2 regions of the Rothia sp. P4278 genome follow, and region 2 is predicted to be linked to the other one. Evidence: predicted binding sites of a transcription regulator. Region 2 holds the regulator's gene; the other holds the start of a gene.
The links. The regulator HspR, encoded in region 2, represses chaperone genes until heat shock. The targets are predictions, from matches to a motif close to AAGTTGAGTCNNNNNGACTCAACTT.

Region 1 (7,333 bases), on a different contig from region 2:
CGGTCCGCGGTTAATGATGGCCAGGGGCTTTCCTGCGCGGACGGCATCGAGGGCTATCTTGTAGCTACTCATGACAGCCAGGGACGATCCGAGTACGAGCAGGGAGCGGGATTGCTCTAGGAGGTCTTGGACACGGGTTTTTCTGGTGGCGGGGACGGGTTCGCCAAAGTAGACCACGGCAGGTTTGAGGCGGGTAGAGCCGCAGGCAAGGCAGCCGACCATCTGAAAGTCGCGGATAAAGGTAGCGTCTAGGTCTACATCACCGTCGGGGTTGACCTGTAGGGAAGGGCCGGTGACCCGCTCAAGGTAGCCTGGGTTAGCGTCGTTAATGCGAACATCAAGGCTGGTGCGGGCTTCTTGGGCGCCGCATTCGAGGCATTGGATGGTGGAGAGGTCTCCGTGGAGCGGGAGCACGGTGCGGCTCCCGGCAGCGGTGTGCAGGCCGTCTACGTTTTGGGTGATGATGCCGGTGAGGTGCCCGCTGTTTTCGAGCTCGGCCAGTAGGTAGTGGGCGGTGTTGGGGTGGGCGCGGCTCATCTGCCGCCAGCCGACGAAGGAGCGGGCCCAGTAGCGGTGGCGGGCTTGGGGGTCGTAGAGAAATTCTTGGTAGGTCATGGGCCGGTGGTTGCGCAGTGATCCGGCGGGGCCCCGGTAGTCGGGTATTCCTGAGCCGGTAGATATGCCTGCCCCGGTCAGGGCCAGCACTGCCCCGTCGGTAAGGAGTTCCTGGATGCCCAGGCAGGCAACTTCGGGGTCGGTGGGCGGGGTAGTTTCGTGGACGACCCGTTCGATAGAGCGCAGGGCGGCGGCGTGGGTGGCAGCGATGTGAGCCTGCTCGGTCAGGTGGGTGGGCTCGCCCGCGTAGCGGGTATCGAATCCTTCTCCCCGGTGATGCGGTTGGTTCTCTCTCACTCTTCCAGTGTAGGTGAGTATCTCCGCAGCATCAGCCCTGGCAGGTGCAAGGGGGAGGCAAGCTGGCTGGGGCTGACATGAATTGTTCAGCGAGCGCCAGCGAGCCGGGCAGGAAGGAAGCTTGCCGACCGACCTTGCACCTGCGGTGAAGGAGGGTTAGCTGGCTGTAAGGACCAGGCCTTCCACGGCTACATCGGGGTTAATATCCACCCGGACGGTGTCGCCGTCCTTGATAGTCCCTGCAAGGATTCCTCGTGCCAGGCGGTCACCGATTTCTCGCTGAACCAGGCGGCGCAGGGGACGGGCGCCGTAGGCGGGGTCGTAGCCTGCTAGTCCCAGCCACTCGGTGGCGGCGGGGGTGACATCCAGGGTCAGTCGGCGGTCCTCCAAGCGGCGGGCCATGGACTTGATTTGCAAGGCCACGATGGAGGACAGGTCCTCTGCGCTCAGTGGCTCAAAGATGATGAGCTCGTCCAGGCGGTTGAGGAACTCCGGTTTGAAGGCGGCGTTGACCGTGTTCATAACTGCGCTCTTGCGGCTCTCATCGTCCAGGTTCTGGTCAATCAGGAACTGAGAGCCCAGGTTGGAGGTCAGGATGAGGATGACGTTACGGAAGTCAACGGTGCGGCCCTGGCCGTCAGTGAGGCGGCCGTCGTCAAGAACCTGGAGCAGGATATCGAAGACTTCGGGGTGGGCTTTTTCGACCTCGTCGAGTAGAAGGACGGAGTAGGGGCGGCGGCGGACTGCTTCGGTGAGCTGACCGCCTTCTTCGTAGCCGACGTATCCGGGAGGGGCCCCGACTAGGCGGGCGACGGCGTGCTTTTCGGCGTATTCGCTCATGTCAATACGGACGAGGGCACGCTCATCGTCGAACTGGAACTCAGCCAGAGCCTTGGCCAGCTCGGTTTTACCGACACCGGTGGGGCCCAGGAAGAGGAAGGAACCGATGGGCCGGTCGGGGTCGGAGATACCGGCGCGGGAGCGGCGCACGGCATCGGCTACGGCGGCGACAGCTTTCTTCTGGCCGATCAGCCGTTTGCCGAGTTCTTCTTCCATGTGCAGGAGCTTTTCGGATTCGCCTTGGAGCATACGACCAGCGGGGATACCGGTCCAGGCGGAGATAACTTCGGCGATTTCGTCAGCTGTGACTTCTTCGGAGACCATGGATTCTTGCTGGGCGCTGCTCTCTGCCCGCTGAGCTTCGGCCAGTTGCGCTTCAAGGGCGGGGATTTCGCCGTAAAGGATCCGGGAGGCTTCTGCCAGGTTGCCTTCGCGTTGGGCTACTTCTGCTTTGGAACGCAGCTCGTCGATTTGGGTTTTGAGGTCGCCCACTCGGTTGAGTCCGGCTTTCTCAGCTTCCCAGCGGGCGTTGAGGGCGTCGAGTTCTTCCTTCTTGTCGGCCATATCTGCACGTAGGGCATCTAGGCGTTCGAGGGAAGCGGGGTCGGTTTCGTTGGCGAGCGCCAGTTCTTCCATGGTGAGGCGGTCTACGGCACGGCGGAGGACGTCGATTTCTTCGGGTGCCGAGTCGATTTCCATGCGCAGGCGCGAGGCGGCCTCGTCGATCAGGTCGATGGCCTTGTCGGGGAGCTGGCGGGAGGGAATGTAACGGTTAGAAAGGTTGGCGGCGGCAACCAGGGCGGAGTCTGCGATGGCTACCTTGTGGTGGGCTTCGTAGCGTTCTTTGAGGCCGCGTAGAATGCCGATGGTGTCTTCCACAGAAGGCTCACCGACAAAGACTTGCTGGAAGCGGCGTTCCAGGGCGGCGTCTTTTTCGATGTTTTCGCGGTATTCGTCCAGGGTGGTGGCACCGATCAGGCGTAGTTCGCCGCGGGCTAGCATGGGCTTGAGCATATTGCCCGCATCCATGGAGCCCTCACTGGCACCGGCACCGACGACGGTGTGGATTTCGTCAATGAAGGTGACGATTTGGCCTTCGGATTTTTTGATGTCTTCGAGTACGGTTTTAAGGCGTTCTTCGAATTCACCACGGTATTTGGCACCGGCGACCATGGCACCCAGATCCAGGGAAATAAGGGTTTTGCCGCGCAGGGTTTCAGGTACGTCGCCGGAGACCATGCGTTGGGCTAGGCCTTCGACGACGGCGGTCTTACCGACACCGGGTTGCCCGATCAGTACGGGGTTGTTCTTGGTGCGGCGGGAAAGTACCTGTATGACGCGGCGGATCTCGCTGTCTCGGCCGATGACGGGATCGAGTTTGCCTTCGCGGGCGATGGCAGTGAGGTCGGTGCCGTACTGTTCGAGGGCACCGAAAGTGCCTTCAGGGTCGGGGGTGCTCACGGTGCGGTCTCCTCGGACTGGGGGGATGGTTTCTTCTAGGGTTTTTTCGCTGGCACCTGCGGCGGTGAGGGCACGGGCGGTTGCGTCGTTACCTGCAGCTAGGGCGAGCAGGAGGATTTCGGTGGAGATGTAGGTGTCCCCGAATGTTCCGGCTTTAGCCTGGGCTGTTTGAATGGCGCTCAGCAGGGCCCGTGAGGGCTGTGCTTGGGCGGTGGATTCTCCTGATGCTTTGGGGAGCTTGGAGATTTCAGTGGATGCCGCAACTGAGAGTGCATCAACATCGATCCCTGCGGCTTTGAGGACCGCAACCGCTACGCCCTGGCGCTGGTCAAGCAAGGCTTTGAGCAGGTGGGGTGTATCGAGGGTGGGGTTGCCTGCGGTTTGGGCGTTAAGGTTGGCGGCCGATAAGGCCTCTTGGCTTTTACTGGTGAATTGAGCTGACATTTTTCTCCTGAGCTAGTAGGTCTTTTCCTTAAGGTTGAGTGTACTTCACTCAACTCATAATTGAGTCTACTACACTCAACTTATATACACCAGGTAGCTGAGGCCTTCCCCACCCTTGACCCACCGAGCAAGAAGGCCAACCCACCGAGTCAGGCTAGCTCAATCCAAGAAATCATATATGGATTCTGCCCGCTCCAATTCTTCCTTGACAGCATCATCGACACCGCGGGAGACCGATTCAGCTCGCCGCCAGTTGCTCAGGGAAAGGAGCAGGGAGGCAGTTGCAAAGGCGTAAGTGAGGATACCGGCTGGGTTGCCGAAACCGGCTGAGAGCCCAATAAAGTCACCCCCCAGTAGTGACGATGCCGCCGAAACAACAGTTCCATCCAGGCGGTCGGGGACCAAAAAACCGAAGATGAGGGCCATCAGCCAGGTGGCACCCCAGACAAGCGCGGTCGTCGGCGGTAGACCTGCCCGTTTACCAGCTTTTTGTAATTTCATTTCTTTGCCCGAGAAGTAGGCTGCCGCTAGCATCAGACCCGCCAGGATCGGCCCTAGTGAGATGGCGAAAATTGGCAGCAGGCTACCACCGGCACCAAACAGGGAGCGCCCAGCAACCACCCACAGGGCCGAGAGAAGTGCCCAGGGAACAGCCAGGTAGAAAATAGCCCTGGTCAGGAGCCCGCCCTGTCTCATCAAGTAGGGGTGTGACCGGGCCTCACCAGGAGCACCCGACTGAGGGCCCTGCGGAGGTAGGTGATTGGCTGAGGTTTTTTGCATTTGGCTCACTCCCCCATTTTAGGCCCACCCTTCTTAGTCCTCACAAGAAGCAGGTACCACAAAGCCGGGGTGGCCCACCTCTTGACGGTGAGCCACCCCGGCTTTTGAGTTGCGAGGGTTACCTGCTAGCTGAGGTTACCCTGCCCATCTTCGAGGTGACTGCGCAGGAACCACTGGAAGAGCTCCAGTTCGGCAGTCTGACCGATCAGCAAATCTTCGGTAATAGGGTCAATATCGCCCACCTTAGCAATAGCAGCACGGTGGTCTTCGATAACAGCGCTATAGACGTCATTAAGAGCACGAATATGGGTCATAGCGTCAGCACGGTCAACATCATATCCGGCCCAGGTGCGCTTTTCTACCAGGTCGCCTGAGAGACCGTTGGGGGAAACACCCATGGTAGCCATGCGCTCTGCGATGGCATCAACAAAGCCGCGCACCTGGTCTACCTGGGGGTCCAGCATTTCATGGACTGCGATGAAGTTGGGGCCAACGACATTCCAGTGAGCATGCTTGAGGACCAGGTGCAGGTCATTGAGGGCGTGCAGGCGGAGCTGGAGGACGTCAGCTACGTGGTGGCCAGACTCTTCGGTGAGGCCCGGTACGGTAAATGATGCGTATTTGCTCATGATTCTTAAACTTCCTGTTAGGTAATCAGGTCGATCCCAAGCTGTGGGTTTCGGCCTGCTGTGTAGTTCCAACCTTACGCTGTCCCTGCCGCCATTTCAAGGCTTATTCTGAGTAAATCATAATAAGGAAACCCTGATTTGACAAGGTATTCTGCCTAAAACAGAAGGTAAGCAAGGCTAACCTCAGCGCAACTGACTGGGTACAACACTCCCCCCAAAGGGATCTTAGCCAGCCCCTGCTCTACCCACCAAAGACCATAAACCATTTATGTGATTTACAACATATCCCCCGGGGCTCTAGCTGACCGTTGCCACCGGTCCCAGTCTATGACTAGAGTAAGAGTCAGCCACAGGGGGCTCGCCCCAGCGCTACCAGCTCCAGACCTAAGAGTAAAAGATCGTGACAGCACCCACCCCATATACTGCCCCCTGCACAATACCCAGCAAGGCCCAAATTCGCCGCTGGCGGCGTTATTTAGCAGAAGAAATCTCCGAAGCTCGCATTTACGCTGCGCTGGCTGAACGCACCCACGGTAAAGAGGCAGAAATCTTAGGCCAAGTAGCCCAGGCCGAATACCGCCACCAGAATCACTGGCGCCAGCTTCTTGGAGAACACGCTTTTCCTGAGCCCAAACCTTCGGTCTCGGCCCGTATTCTTGAACTTCTAGCCAAAAATTTTGGCTCAGTCTTCGTTCTTGCCCTAGCCCAAAGAGCCGAGGGACGCTCCCCCTACGCGGAGGATCCCGATGCAACTGAGGCTATGGCAGCCGATGAGGCTATCCATGAGGAAATCATTCGAGCCCTTTCTACCGCTGGCCGAGAAAAGCTTTCTGGCAACTTCCGCGCCGCTGTCTTTGGCGCAAATGACGGCCTTGTCTCTAATGCTGCGCTCATCATGGGTGTTGGCGCTAGCGGGGTCAGCAACTCTATGATTCTTCTTTCTGGTGTCGCAGGCCTGTTGGCAGGCGCGCTTTCTATGGCTGCCGGTGAGTTTGTATCGGTCCGTTCCCAGCGCGAGCTACTCGACGCCTCCCGCCCCACCCAGGTCACCCTCGATGTAGCCCACCAGCTCGATATTAACCAGAATGAGTTAGAGCTGATTTACAAGGCCCGCGGTATGAGCGAGGAGGCAGCCCGCCACCGTGCCATGGAACGCTTTGGGCACTTCACCTGCGACTGCGACCCCTCACTCTCTTTCCGCGACCTTGAGGAGGATCAGGAAGCGGGGGTAGAACACGGTGCGCTGGGTAGCGATGTGGGAGCTGCCGCCTCAAGCTTCTGCTTCTTTGCCTCCGGCGCTCTCATTCCGATCCTGCCCTACATCTTTGGGGTACAGGGTCCATTCGCTATGTTGCTAGCCATGTTGCTGGTAGGCCTTGCCCTCATGCTAACCGGTGGCGTGGTGGGCCTACTCTCCGGTGCTTCACCTTTCAAACGTGGCTTACGTCAGCTAGCTATTGGCTACGGAGCTGCCCTGGCTACCTACTTGCTGGGTGCTTTATTTAACGCAACAATCGTATAATCGAAAATATTGCAGCCCAAGTTCCTTGATGAATTTAATTTAATCTCACAGTTATTAACTGTGCCTGATGTTTTGTGCCTTAAATTCAAACCGTAATTTTGTATCAACCAAAGAATTATTAAAAATTCATTCCAGATGTATATTTCTGTCCCTGGGCGCCCACCCGATTTGGACTTGTGATAACTGGAATAACTCATTCCTGGACTTGATAGGCCAATAATACCCGAAGAAGCTACACTGACAAATCATCTCGCTCCACCCTGAGAACCAAAGCAAGGCCATACAGTAGTTTGAACGACTCAATATACCTAACAGTAATAATACACAGTGAGCCACAAGTACTTACGGGGCATAAGGGGGGCTATACCTGTTCTACATATACCTACTAATGCTTGAGTGCCCTCCCGGAAAATTATACTTTACGTGGGATCCTACATGTATCGGGTCTGCATCCAGCCGTAGTCAGCGAAATCTTTAGTATACCCATTGGCAGTGGTAAAACTACCCTTGAAGCTAACATAGTAACTTCCTAGATCCCGGGGCACACAAATGTTGCTGTTGTAATTGACCCTGGTAGTAATCTGAGAATTGGGCCAAGTGCTTGCCAGTTCAGTGGAAGCAGTCCTACCTCTATTTACACCAATATAGGTAAAAGTAAATACATCGTACTGAGACTCCCGCCCACCGGGAACACTCATCGCCACGGGACCAGAAACAATGTAGGCACCCCCCGTTACAGTTATGC
Region 2 (7,333 bases):
CAGGCAGGGAACCAAATACTGGGTTGCCCCTACCTGCACACATGAAGAGGGGTTTGCCGTGAGCAAGACCCCAAGATAATAAGCACAGCATAAAAGACTTAAGATCTACCTCGGAAGGAGAGGCAATGGCGAGCGAAAACTGGCTCCATCAAGATTTTTATAAGGTACTGGGCGTAGCTGAGTCTGCCTCCGAGGCAGACATCAAGAAGGCCTACCGCAAGCTAGCCCGCAAGTACCACCCCGACCAGAACCCAGGGGACACAGCCGCAGAAAAGAAGTTCAAAGAGGTCTCCGAAGCCTACGACGTCCTCTCAGATGCCAAGCAAAAAGAAGAATACGACCAGATCCGCAAGTACGGGGCTGCAGGCTTCGCAGGGGCTGGTGGTGGTTTCCCCGGGGGTTTTCCCGCAGGCGCCGCAGGCGCAGGTGGCTTTCCTGGAAGCGCCGGTGGCTTTCCCGCAGGCGCAGGTGGCTTTCATACCTCCTCCGGCGGCGCCAACATTAATATTGAGGACCTACTTGGGGGCATGTTCGGTGGCGGCGGTTTCGGCGCCAGCAGCGGGGGCGGCTTCCCCGGCGGCTTCTCCGCTCCGGCTCCCAAGGGCGAGGATGCCACCACTAGCGTCCGCATTTCTCTGAAACAGGCCTACCAGGGCGGTGAAGTATCGGTCTTCCGCCCCGGAGGCTCCCAAACCACGGTCCGTCTGCCCCGCGGAGTTAAGGACGGCCAGAAAGTCCGCCTGCGCGGCAAAGGCCACCCCGGTCACGGGGGAGCGGGCGACCTCATCGTTAGGGTGAGAGTCGATGCCCACCCCGTTTTTGAACGCCAGGGTGATCATCTGCTGGTCAAGGTTCCTGTCAGCCTGCAAGAAGCCTTGCACGGTGGTGTTATTGAAGCGCCCACCCTCGATGGTTCTACCGTCAAACTCCGCTTGGCTGCCGGCTCACCAGCCGGCCGGAAACTGCGGGCCAAGGGGCGGGGCTTCGTCACCAAGAAGGGTAGCGGCGACCTACTGGTCATTCCCGAGGTTCAGGTACCTACCGACCTGAGTCAGGAGGCCTCTGATGCCTTGGATAACTTCCTGGCGCTGGCACCTCAGGTTAACCTACGGGCTGAGCTTTTGCGGAAGGCGGCTGAGTAACCATGGAACTTGAATCTGACCGGCCGGTCTTTGTGATTTCTGTGGCCGCAGAGTTGGCGGGTATGCACCCCCAGACTCTGCGCCAGTATGACCGCATGGGGCTGGTTCAGCCCTCACGAGCTCCGGGCCGGGCTCGCCGCTACTCGGAGCGGGATGTGCTCAAGCTCCAAGAGATTCAGGAGCTTTCCCAGTCCGGTGTCTCCCTCGAGGGGATTAAACGCATCATGCAGTTGGAGAACCGGGTAGAGGCCCTCAAAGCCCGTAACGCGGAGCTGTTGCGTGAAAATGAGGTCCTACGCCACCGCCTACAGGAGGGCGCTCGTGTGTTTGCCGCCGGGACGTCTGGCGGTGCGGTGCACCTGGCGCGCGGACAGCGTCCGGCACCCCGCCCCAAGTCCCAGGCCGTGGTGCTCTACCGCCCCCGCTAAGGGATTAATTACGTCCAGGGTTGCCAAACACACAAAGCCTATTGTAGTATGATTTTCAACACCTTTTAGATATAGGTGTCAGGAGATAATAAATATCAGGCGTGGTGATTTATAAATCACTTTCCGCGCTTTATTGATGTATTTTCCTGAGGTTCCTGTGGTAGTCACAGGACTCCTAAGCGGAATATAATCAAAGGAGAGAAATATTCCCCACAAAGATTAGAAAAATGGTTGCAAGTTTTACCTTGGTAGCTGGGGTTGGACTGGGAGCTATGACTGCTGCTAATGCTTCAGCTCAATGGCCTGCTGAAGGTGGCTATTGGGAATATGGTTTTTGGAACGCATACGCCCGCTCCTATTACGATCACGGGTCTCGCTGTCATGGTTCCACAGCTCAGAATGACTGGGGTACCGTTCGTAACATCGACACCGCTGCTGGGAAACGTGCAGTTGCGAAGAAATTCGGTACTATTTTTACTAATAATAAGTATTATTATAGGGTTTGCTAGATTTAGTTGAGGCCTATTTTGGACTAAAGCCTAGGACAAATTTAAATTTTCCCTAGGCTTTAGCTTAGCGCCGAAAATAAATTTATTTTTAAGGGTTGATGTGAGATATATTGTTCGTTTAGTAGCAGTTCTTGTTGCATCAGTTTTTTTGTTAGTCGCTGACACCTATTGTGCTACCGTGGATGAAAATACTCCGCAGGGGGCGAATCTTGTTATTTCAGCAAGCTTCAAGCAGAGCGTAGAAACCAAAAATAAAATTATTGACCGTCTTTCACATATTTCTGATGAAAGAAATATTAAACTGGCAAAAGTTGTCCCGAATCCTGAAAATTTTCTCAAGGACAGGTCTCTGTACTATTTTACCAACAAAGATATTCAGACAGGGCCAATCAACTGGTATCGTCCAGATTACAGCGGTTCTCAAGAGGTCGCAGCTGACCTAGGAAACGCTTCTTTAGAAGGGGTTTATGTCGCCCATATCTCCTCACCTGACGATGTTGACATCCTCTCGAAAGAGCTGACAAGTCTAGGAGCAGTTTTTTCCTATAAAAAAGCTGGATGGTTTGAGGTTCTCGTACAGACAGTGTGGGCAAACGGCTATGGCTTGGCTCTGGTGAGCGTATGCCTGCTTCTTGGTATAGCTTCCTTAGCCTATTCTGCATCACGAGCAAGAGTCCATATACTACAGACTCTTGCCGGCTTACCTCACTGGCGGATACTTGCTGCCCAGTTGGGTAATATTTTGCTTTGTTTTTGTGTTCCCGCTCTAGGAACTTTTCTTGTTGCCCTGTTAGCCGTCTTCCTTCTCAGGGGATTCCATGCCTTGGGCTCCTTTATTTGGGTTGCGCTACTTGCCTTTGTCGCTATGGTGCTAATAACAGGCTTGTGTGTATTCTTGACCAGCATTTTGACGGCACCACGGCTAGAGAATGTAGCAGGTCGGGAGGATGGGATTCAGAATTATCGGTTTGCCTCAGAAGGAGCGAAATACCTAGCAATTTTTATTACTGCAGTGAGTCTTCCTGCCTTGGTTGGGCAGGGATTCACTCAGCTGGGAATTGCCCAGCAGGCATCGTATTGGGATGCTCTCTCTCAGGCGCAGAGCTTACGGCTAGGGGGTAATGATGAGCAGTTAACCCAGGCAGAGGGAGATTTATTGAGGGTGGTTACAGATGCAGAAGATGAAAATAAGTTGTACTTCACCTATGGTGTCAATCCAGGTGAATTTCTAGGGGATAATCTTGAGCCTTTTGATGGAGTTATGCTTACTAATGATAGCTATCTGAAAAAACTTGAAGATCGTTACCATCGTAAATATGTGGATATTGATAAAAAAGAAATACCGATTGCTTTGAGAGAGTCTATTTTAGAGCAATTAAAACTGTGGATTCCCTCAAGCCAAGCGCAGGATAGAGTTCGTTTTCTCGTGCCTGCTGAGCAAGGGTCCCTGCCTGCTATTTCTGGTACTGGAAACTCTCAGTTAGAGCTCTATGAAACTCCATTGGTTGTATCTGTTAGCTCACTCTCTGATACCTACTCACCTTCTTTAATCACGTCAGTTATTTCAACAAATAATATATTTTTTGACGATTCCTTTGAGCTTACAAAGAAGGTGCAAGAATCAGAACTGAGTGGGGTCATACTTTCCGTAGATCGGGCAAGCGATGCTGGCCTGCAGTCAAGCCAGATGGCAGAAGCGCGTACTAGGTCGCTACTTCTGTCTCTTGTGCTCAATATGACTTCTCTTGTCCTTAGTACTGTACTGGCAAGCTATATTTATCTTCTTCGTAAGGCGAAGACTCACTATACCCAGCGAGTATCAGGTAATAGCTGGCTAGCTATCCTTAGAAAGCGTCTTTTGGGTGAAGCGATAATAGCTACAGCTCTTGGGGTTCTTGCCTGGATAAGCGTGATTGGTCAAGCCGGCTCCTATAATTTTGCATGTTTTGGAGTTGTTCTTCTGTGTGTAACCCTTAGTTTGATATTGCAACCATCATTTGCTCAATTTATATTTTCCAAAACTGTCCTTAGAAAGGTTTCCTGATGATTAGAGGACGCGATATTAGTGTTCAGATTAAGGGGCGAACTATTATGGCTATTGATGAAATATTCATTGAGCCTGGGAGGGTTACTGGCTTAATAGGTGAGAGTGGAAGCGGTAAGACTACATTACTTAATTGCCTTGGTCTTCTTCAGCCAATAACTACTGGATCTATTGAGATTGACGGTAGAGATTTTAGTAATCCGTCGAATAAAAAAAGATTATCATTTTGGAGAGATGAGGCGGCGTTCGTATTCCAGGATTATGGAATCATTGATGAATGGACAGTGGCGCAGAACCTTGCCGTAGCCCAGCACGTTCCAAGAAGGGAGAAAGATAAGATGGAGAAAGTCTTGAATAGTGTTTCTCTTCATGGCCGACAGGGTGAGAAAGCTAGTAGGTTAAGCGGTGGTGAAAAACAGCGTGTGGGAATTGCCCGGGCTCTTTATCGGGAGGCATCCTACCTTTTTGTTGATGAACCTACTGCCAGTCTGGATGAAGGCAATCGGGATAATGTTCAGAGATTATTAAGAGCCGTTGCAGATCAGGGTTCACATGTTGTGATTGCCACCCATGATGAAAACATGATTCTCGCTTGTGATATGACTTACCATCTTGAAACTCAGCAAAGGTAATATGGGTGATAAAAATGAAAAATAAAAAAACATTGTTTGTACTTATTTCAGCTTTATTTTTTGTTTGTATTTTGGCCGTGGGTGTTTTGGGTTTTTTGGGTAATAAATCTGAGGGGCAAACAGATCGCCCCACCTGTAGTGGTTTATCGAGCATTGAAGATGTTGATTCGGCTTTGGATTCCCACTCTGCGATTACAAAAAATTTAGAGAATATATCACCATCAGTTTCTGTATCTAAGACAGTTACCTGCGACAATGAAAAAGCACTCATCACTGTGAGCTACAGCGGTGATTTAGATACTTTTGAAGAAATTCAAAATCTTCTCAAAAATACTGGAGGTTATGGAGTAGCACTAGAGGTAGTAAAAAAATAAATCTGTCGCCAGGGTTTGTAAGAGAACCTGAAATAGCGGATGAAAAGACTATTACCACTATCTATAATCTGCGTGGAACCGTTTTGACCTTAAATGCTTTCACTGTGCCCTGCCCTTGTTAGATGGGCAGGGCTTTTCTATGATGGTCTCTTTATATACCGAGCTTTAGCGGCGGATATAGGTCAGGTCGTGGGCGCGGCGGCCAGCCTCACCGGCCTTACGCTCAAAGGAAGTCACCACACGGCCCTCCCAGCGGGGAGCCCAACCGCCAACGGGGTCATCCTCACTGGTGTTCTCACCGGCGTGAGCGTTCACAAAGTCGGGGTGGGCATCGAGAACTTCACGCATAACCAGGGCGTATTCTTCCCAGTCGGTTGCCAGTCGCCAGGTACCGCCGGGCTTGAGCACGCGGGCTACCTTATCGGCAAAAGCCGGGGAGACCAGGCGACGCTTGTGGTGGCGAGCCTTATGCCAGGGATCGGGGAAGAAAACCCACAGCTCATCGACAGAGTTCTCTTCAAGCAGGTTATCGAGTAGCTCTGGGGCGTTAGCCTGCGCTACACGCACATTCTCTACCCCGGCCTGGCCCATCTTGAGCAGCAGGTCGGCAATGCCGGGGGTGTAAACCTCAACAGCTAGGAAATTGGCTTCGGGGACCTGACTTGCCCGGTGGACAATGGCCTCACCCAGGCCAGAGCCGATTTCAAGGACCAGGGGCGCACCGGCGCGGCCGTAGAGCTCTTCAGGGTTAAAGACGGCACCCTCGGCAACTGAGGTGTCACCAATATTGCGGGGGAGGTCCAGCAGGTGGGTGGGGGCGTAAGCATCCCAGGCTTTCTGGCGGCGGGCGGTCAGGCGGTCACCGCGACGAACAAAAGAGTAGGGCTGACGGTGGAACTTCTCGGGCACCGGAGCGTTTAAATCTTCCCCGGCAGCGGTGCGTGCTGCCTTCTGCTCGAGGTCTTGCTTCTGCTTATTGGTTTCCATAACTCTCCTTGCGAGGTTGAAAGGGTAGCCGGTGCTCGCGGAAACTCTAAGCGCCACCGGTAGCTAAGGCACCCATTATAGACCCCGCCCCCTAATTAGGATTGAGGTGGCTCTGCTGCCCTGGGATCGGTGGGGGAGCCAAAGGTGGGTTTGGCCTGCTGGATAATCGGCAGAGAACCAGTGACCAGGGGGATGCTCCCGGTATGCACCTGCTCAACGGACACATCGTAGACCTTGGAATCTTCCTTGGTCATAAGGTCTTCCTCAATCATCTTCTGAGTGATTACTTTGAGGCGGGTGGTGTCGGGGTGCTCTAGGGCGGGTTCGCTTTGGCTGAGGTCTACCTCGTGGTCAATCTGGGCATCCAAGCCACCGGGTAGGCCGTACATGAAGCCGTCAATAGTATCGACCGTGGCAACAAAGTTGGGGTCGTGGGTCAGGTACTTCTTGGTTTCACGGGCGACCAGGCCTGAGAGCATGATGAGGCCAATGAGGTTGGGGATAGCCATCAGGCCGTTCATGATATCGGAGAAAGTAAAAACTACGGACAGGGGAGCGACTGCGCCCAGCCCGCACATGAGGGCAAAGACCATGCGGTAGCCAGTAATGGCTCGTTTACCGCCGCCCAGGGACTCAAGGGCGCGCTCACCGTAGTAGGACCAGCCCAGCACGGTTGAATACCCCAAAAGCACCAGGCAGAGGGTTACCACATAGCCGCCCCAGGGCCCAGGAATACCGGAGGAAAATGCTTGGGCGGTGGCAGTAGCCGGTTCGGAGTTAGTCCAGGTGCCCGTGGTCAGCAGAATGAAACCGGTCATGGAAATCACCACAAGGGTATCCACGAAAGTCTGGGTCATGGAGGCCAGGCCCTGGCGCACAGGGTGCGACGTCGTGGCAACTGAAGCGGGGATAGAGGCGGTACCCATCCCTGACTCGTTAGAGAAGAGGGAGCGTTGGGCACCGACCTGTAGGGCAAAAATCATTCCTGCACCGACCGCCCCGCCCAGGGCTCCTTGCCCGGTGAAAGCTCCCCGCAGAATCATGGCAAAGGCCTCCGGGATCATAGCGGCGTTACGTGCCACAATGTAGCCACCGAAGCCTAGATAAAGCAGAATCATCAGGGGAACACAAAAAGCGGCAATCTTCGAGACTGTCTTAATGCCACCCAAAAGAGCCAAGGCAGTTAGGAGGGCAAGGACAAGGGCGGTAGCCCAGGA

Region 1: a site for HspR is predicted at 3,689-3,713, ahead of clpB (ATP-dependent chaperone ClpB). Genes of this name have one in related genera too.

What each region holds. Positions count from the first base shown of each region.
Region 1 is NZ_JBLXXU010000002.1:333,045-340,377, forward strand. It holds gene ACN085_RS05615 (Sir2 family NAD-dependent protein deacetylase) at 1-843, opposite strand, end outside; gene clpB (ATP-dependent chaperone ClpB) at 1,069-3,657, opposite strand; gene ACN085_RS05625 (hypothetical protein) at 3,817-4,437, opposite strand; gene ACN085_RS05630 (Dps family protein) at 4,563-5,066, opposite strand; gene ACN085_RS05635 (VIT1/CCC1 transporter family protein) at 5,467-6,588, shown strand.
Region 2 is NZ_JBLXXU010000004.1:44,682-52,014, forward strand. It holds gene ACN085_RS08365 (DnaJ C-terminal domain-containing protein) at 126-1,142, shown strand; gene ACN085_RS08370 (heat shock protein transcriptional repressor HspR) at 1,145-1,570, shown strand; gene ACN085_RS08375 (lactococcin 972 family bacteriocin) at 1,798-2,079, shown strand; gene ACN085_RS08380 (hypothetical protein) at 2,180-4,123, shown strand; gene ACN085_RS08385 (ABC transporter ATP-binding protein) at 4,171-4,755, shown strand; gene ACN085_RS08390 (hypothetical protein) at 4,770-5,129, shown strand; gene trmB (tRNA (guanosine(46)-N7)-methyltransferase TrmB) at 5,295-6,116, opposite strand; gene ACN085_RS08400 (alanine/glycine:cation symporter family protein) at 6,212-7,333, opposite strand, start outside.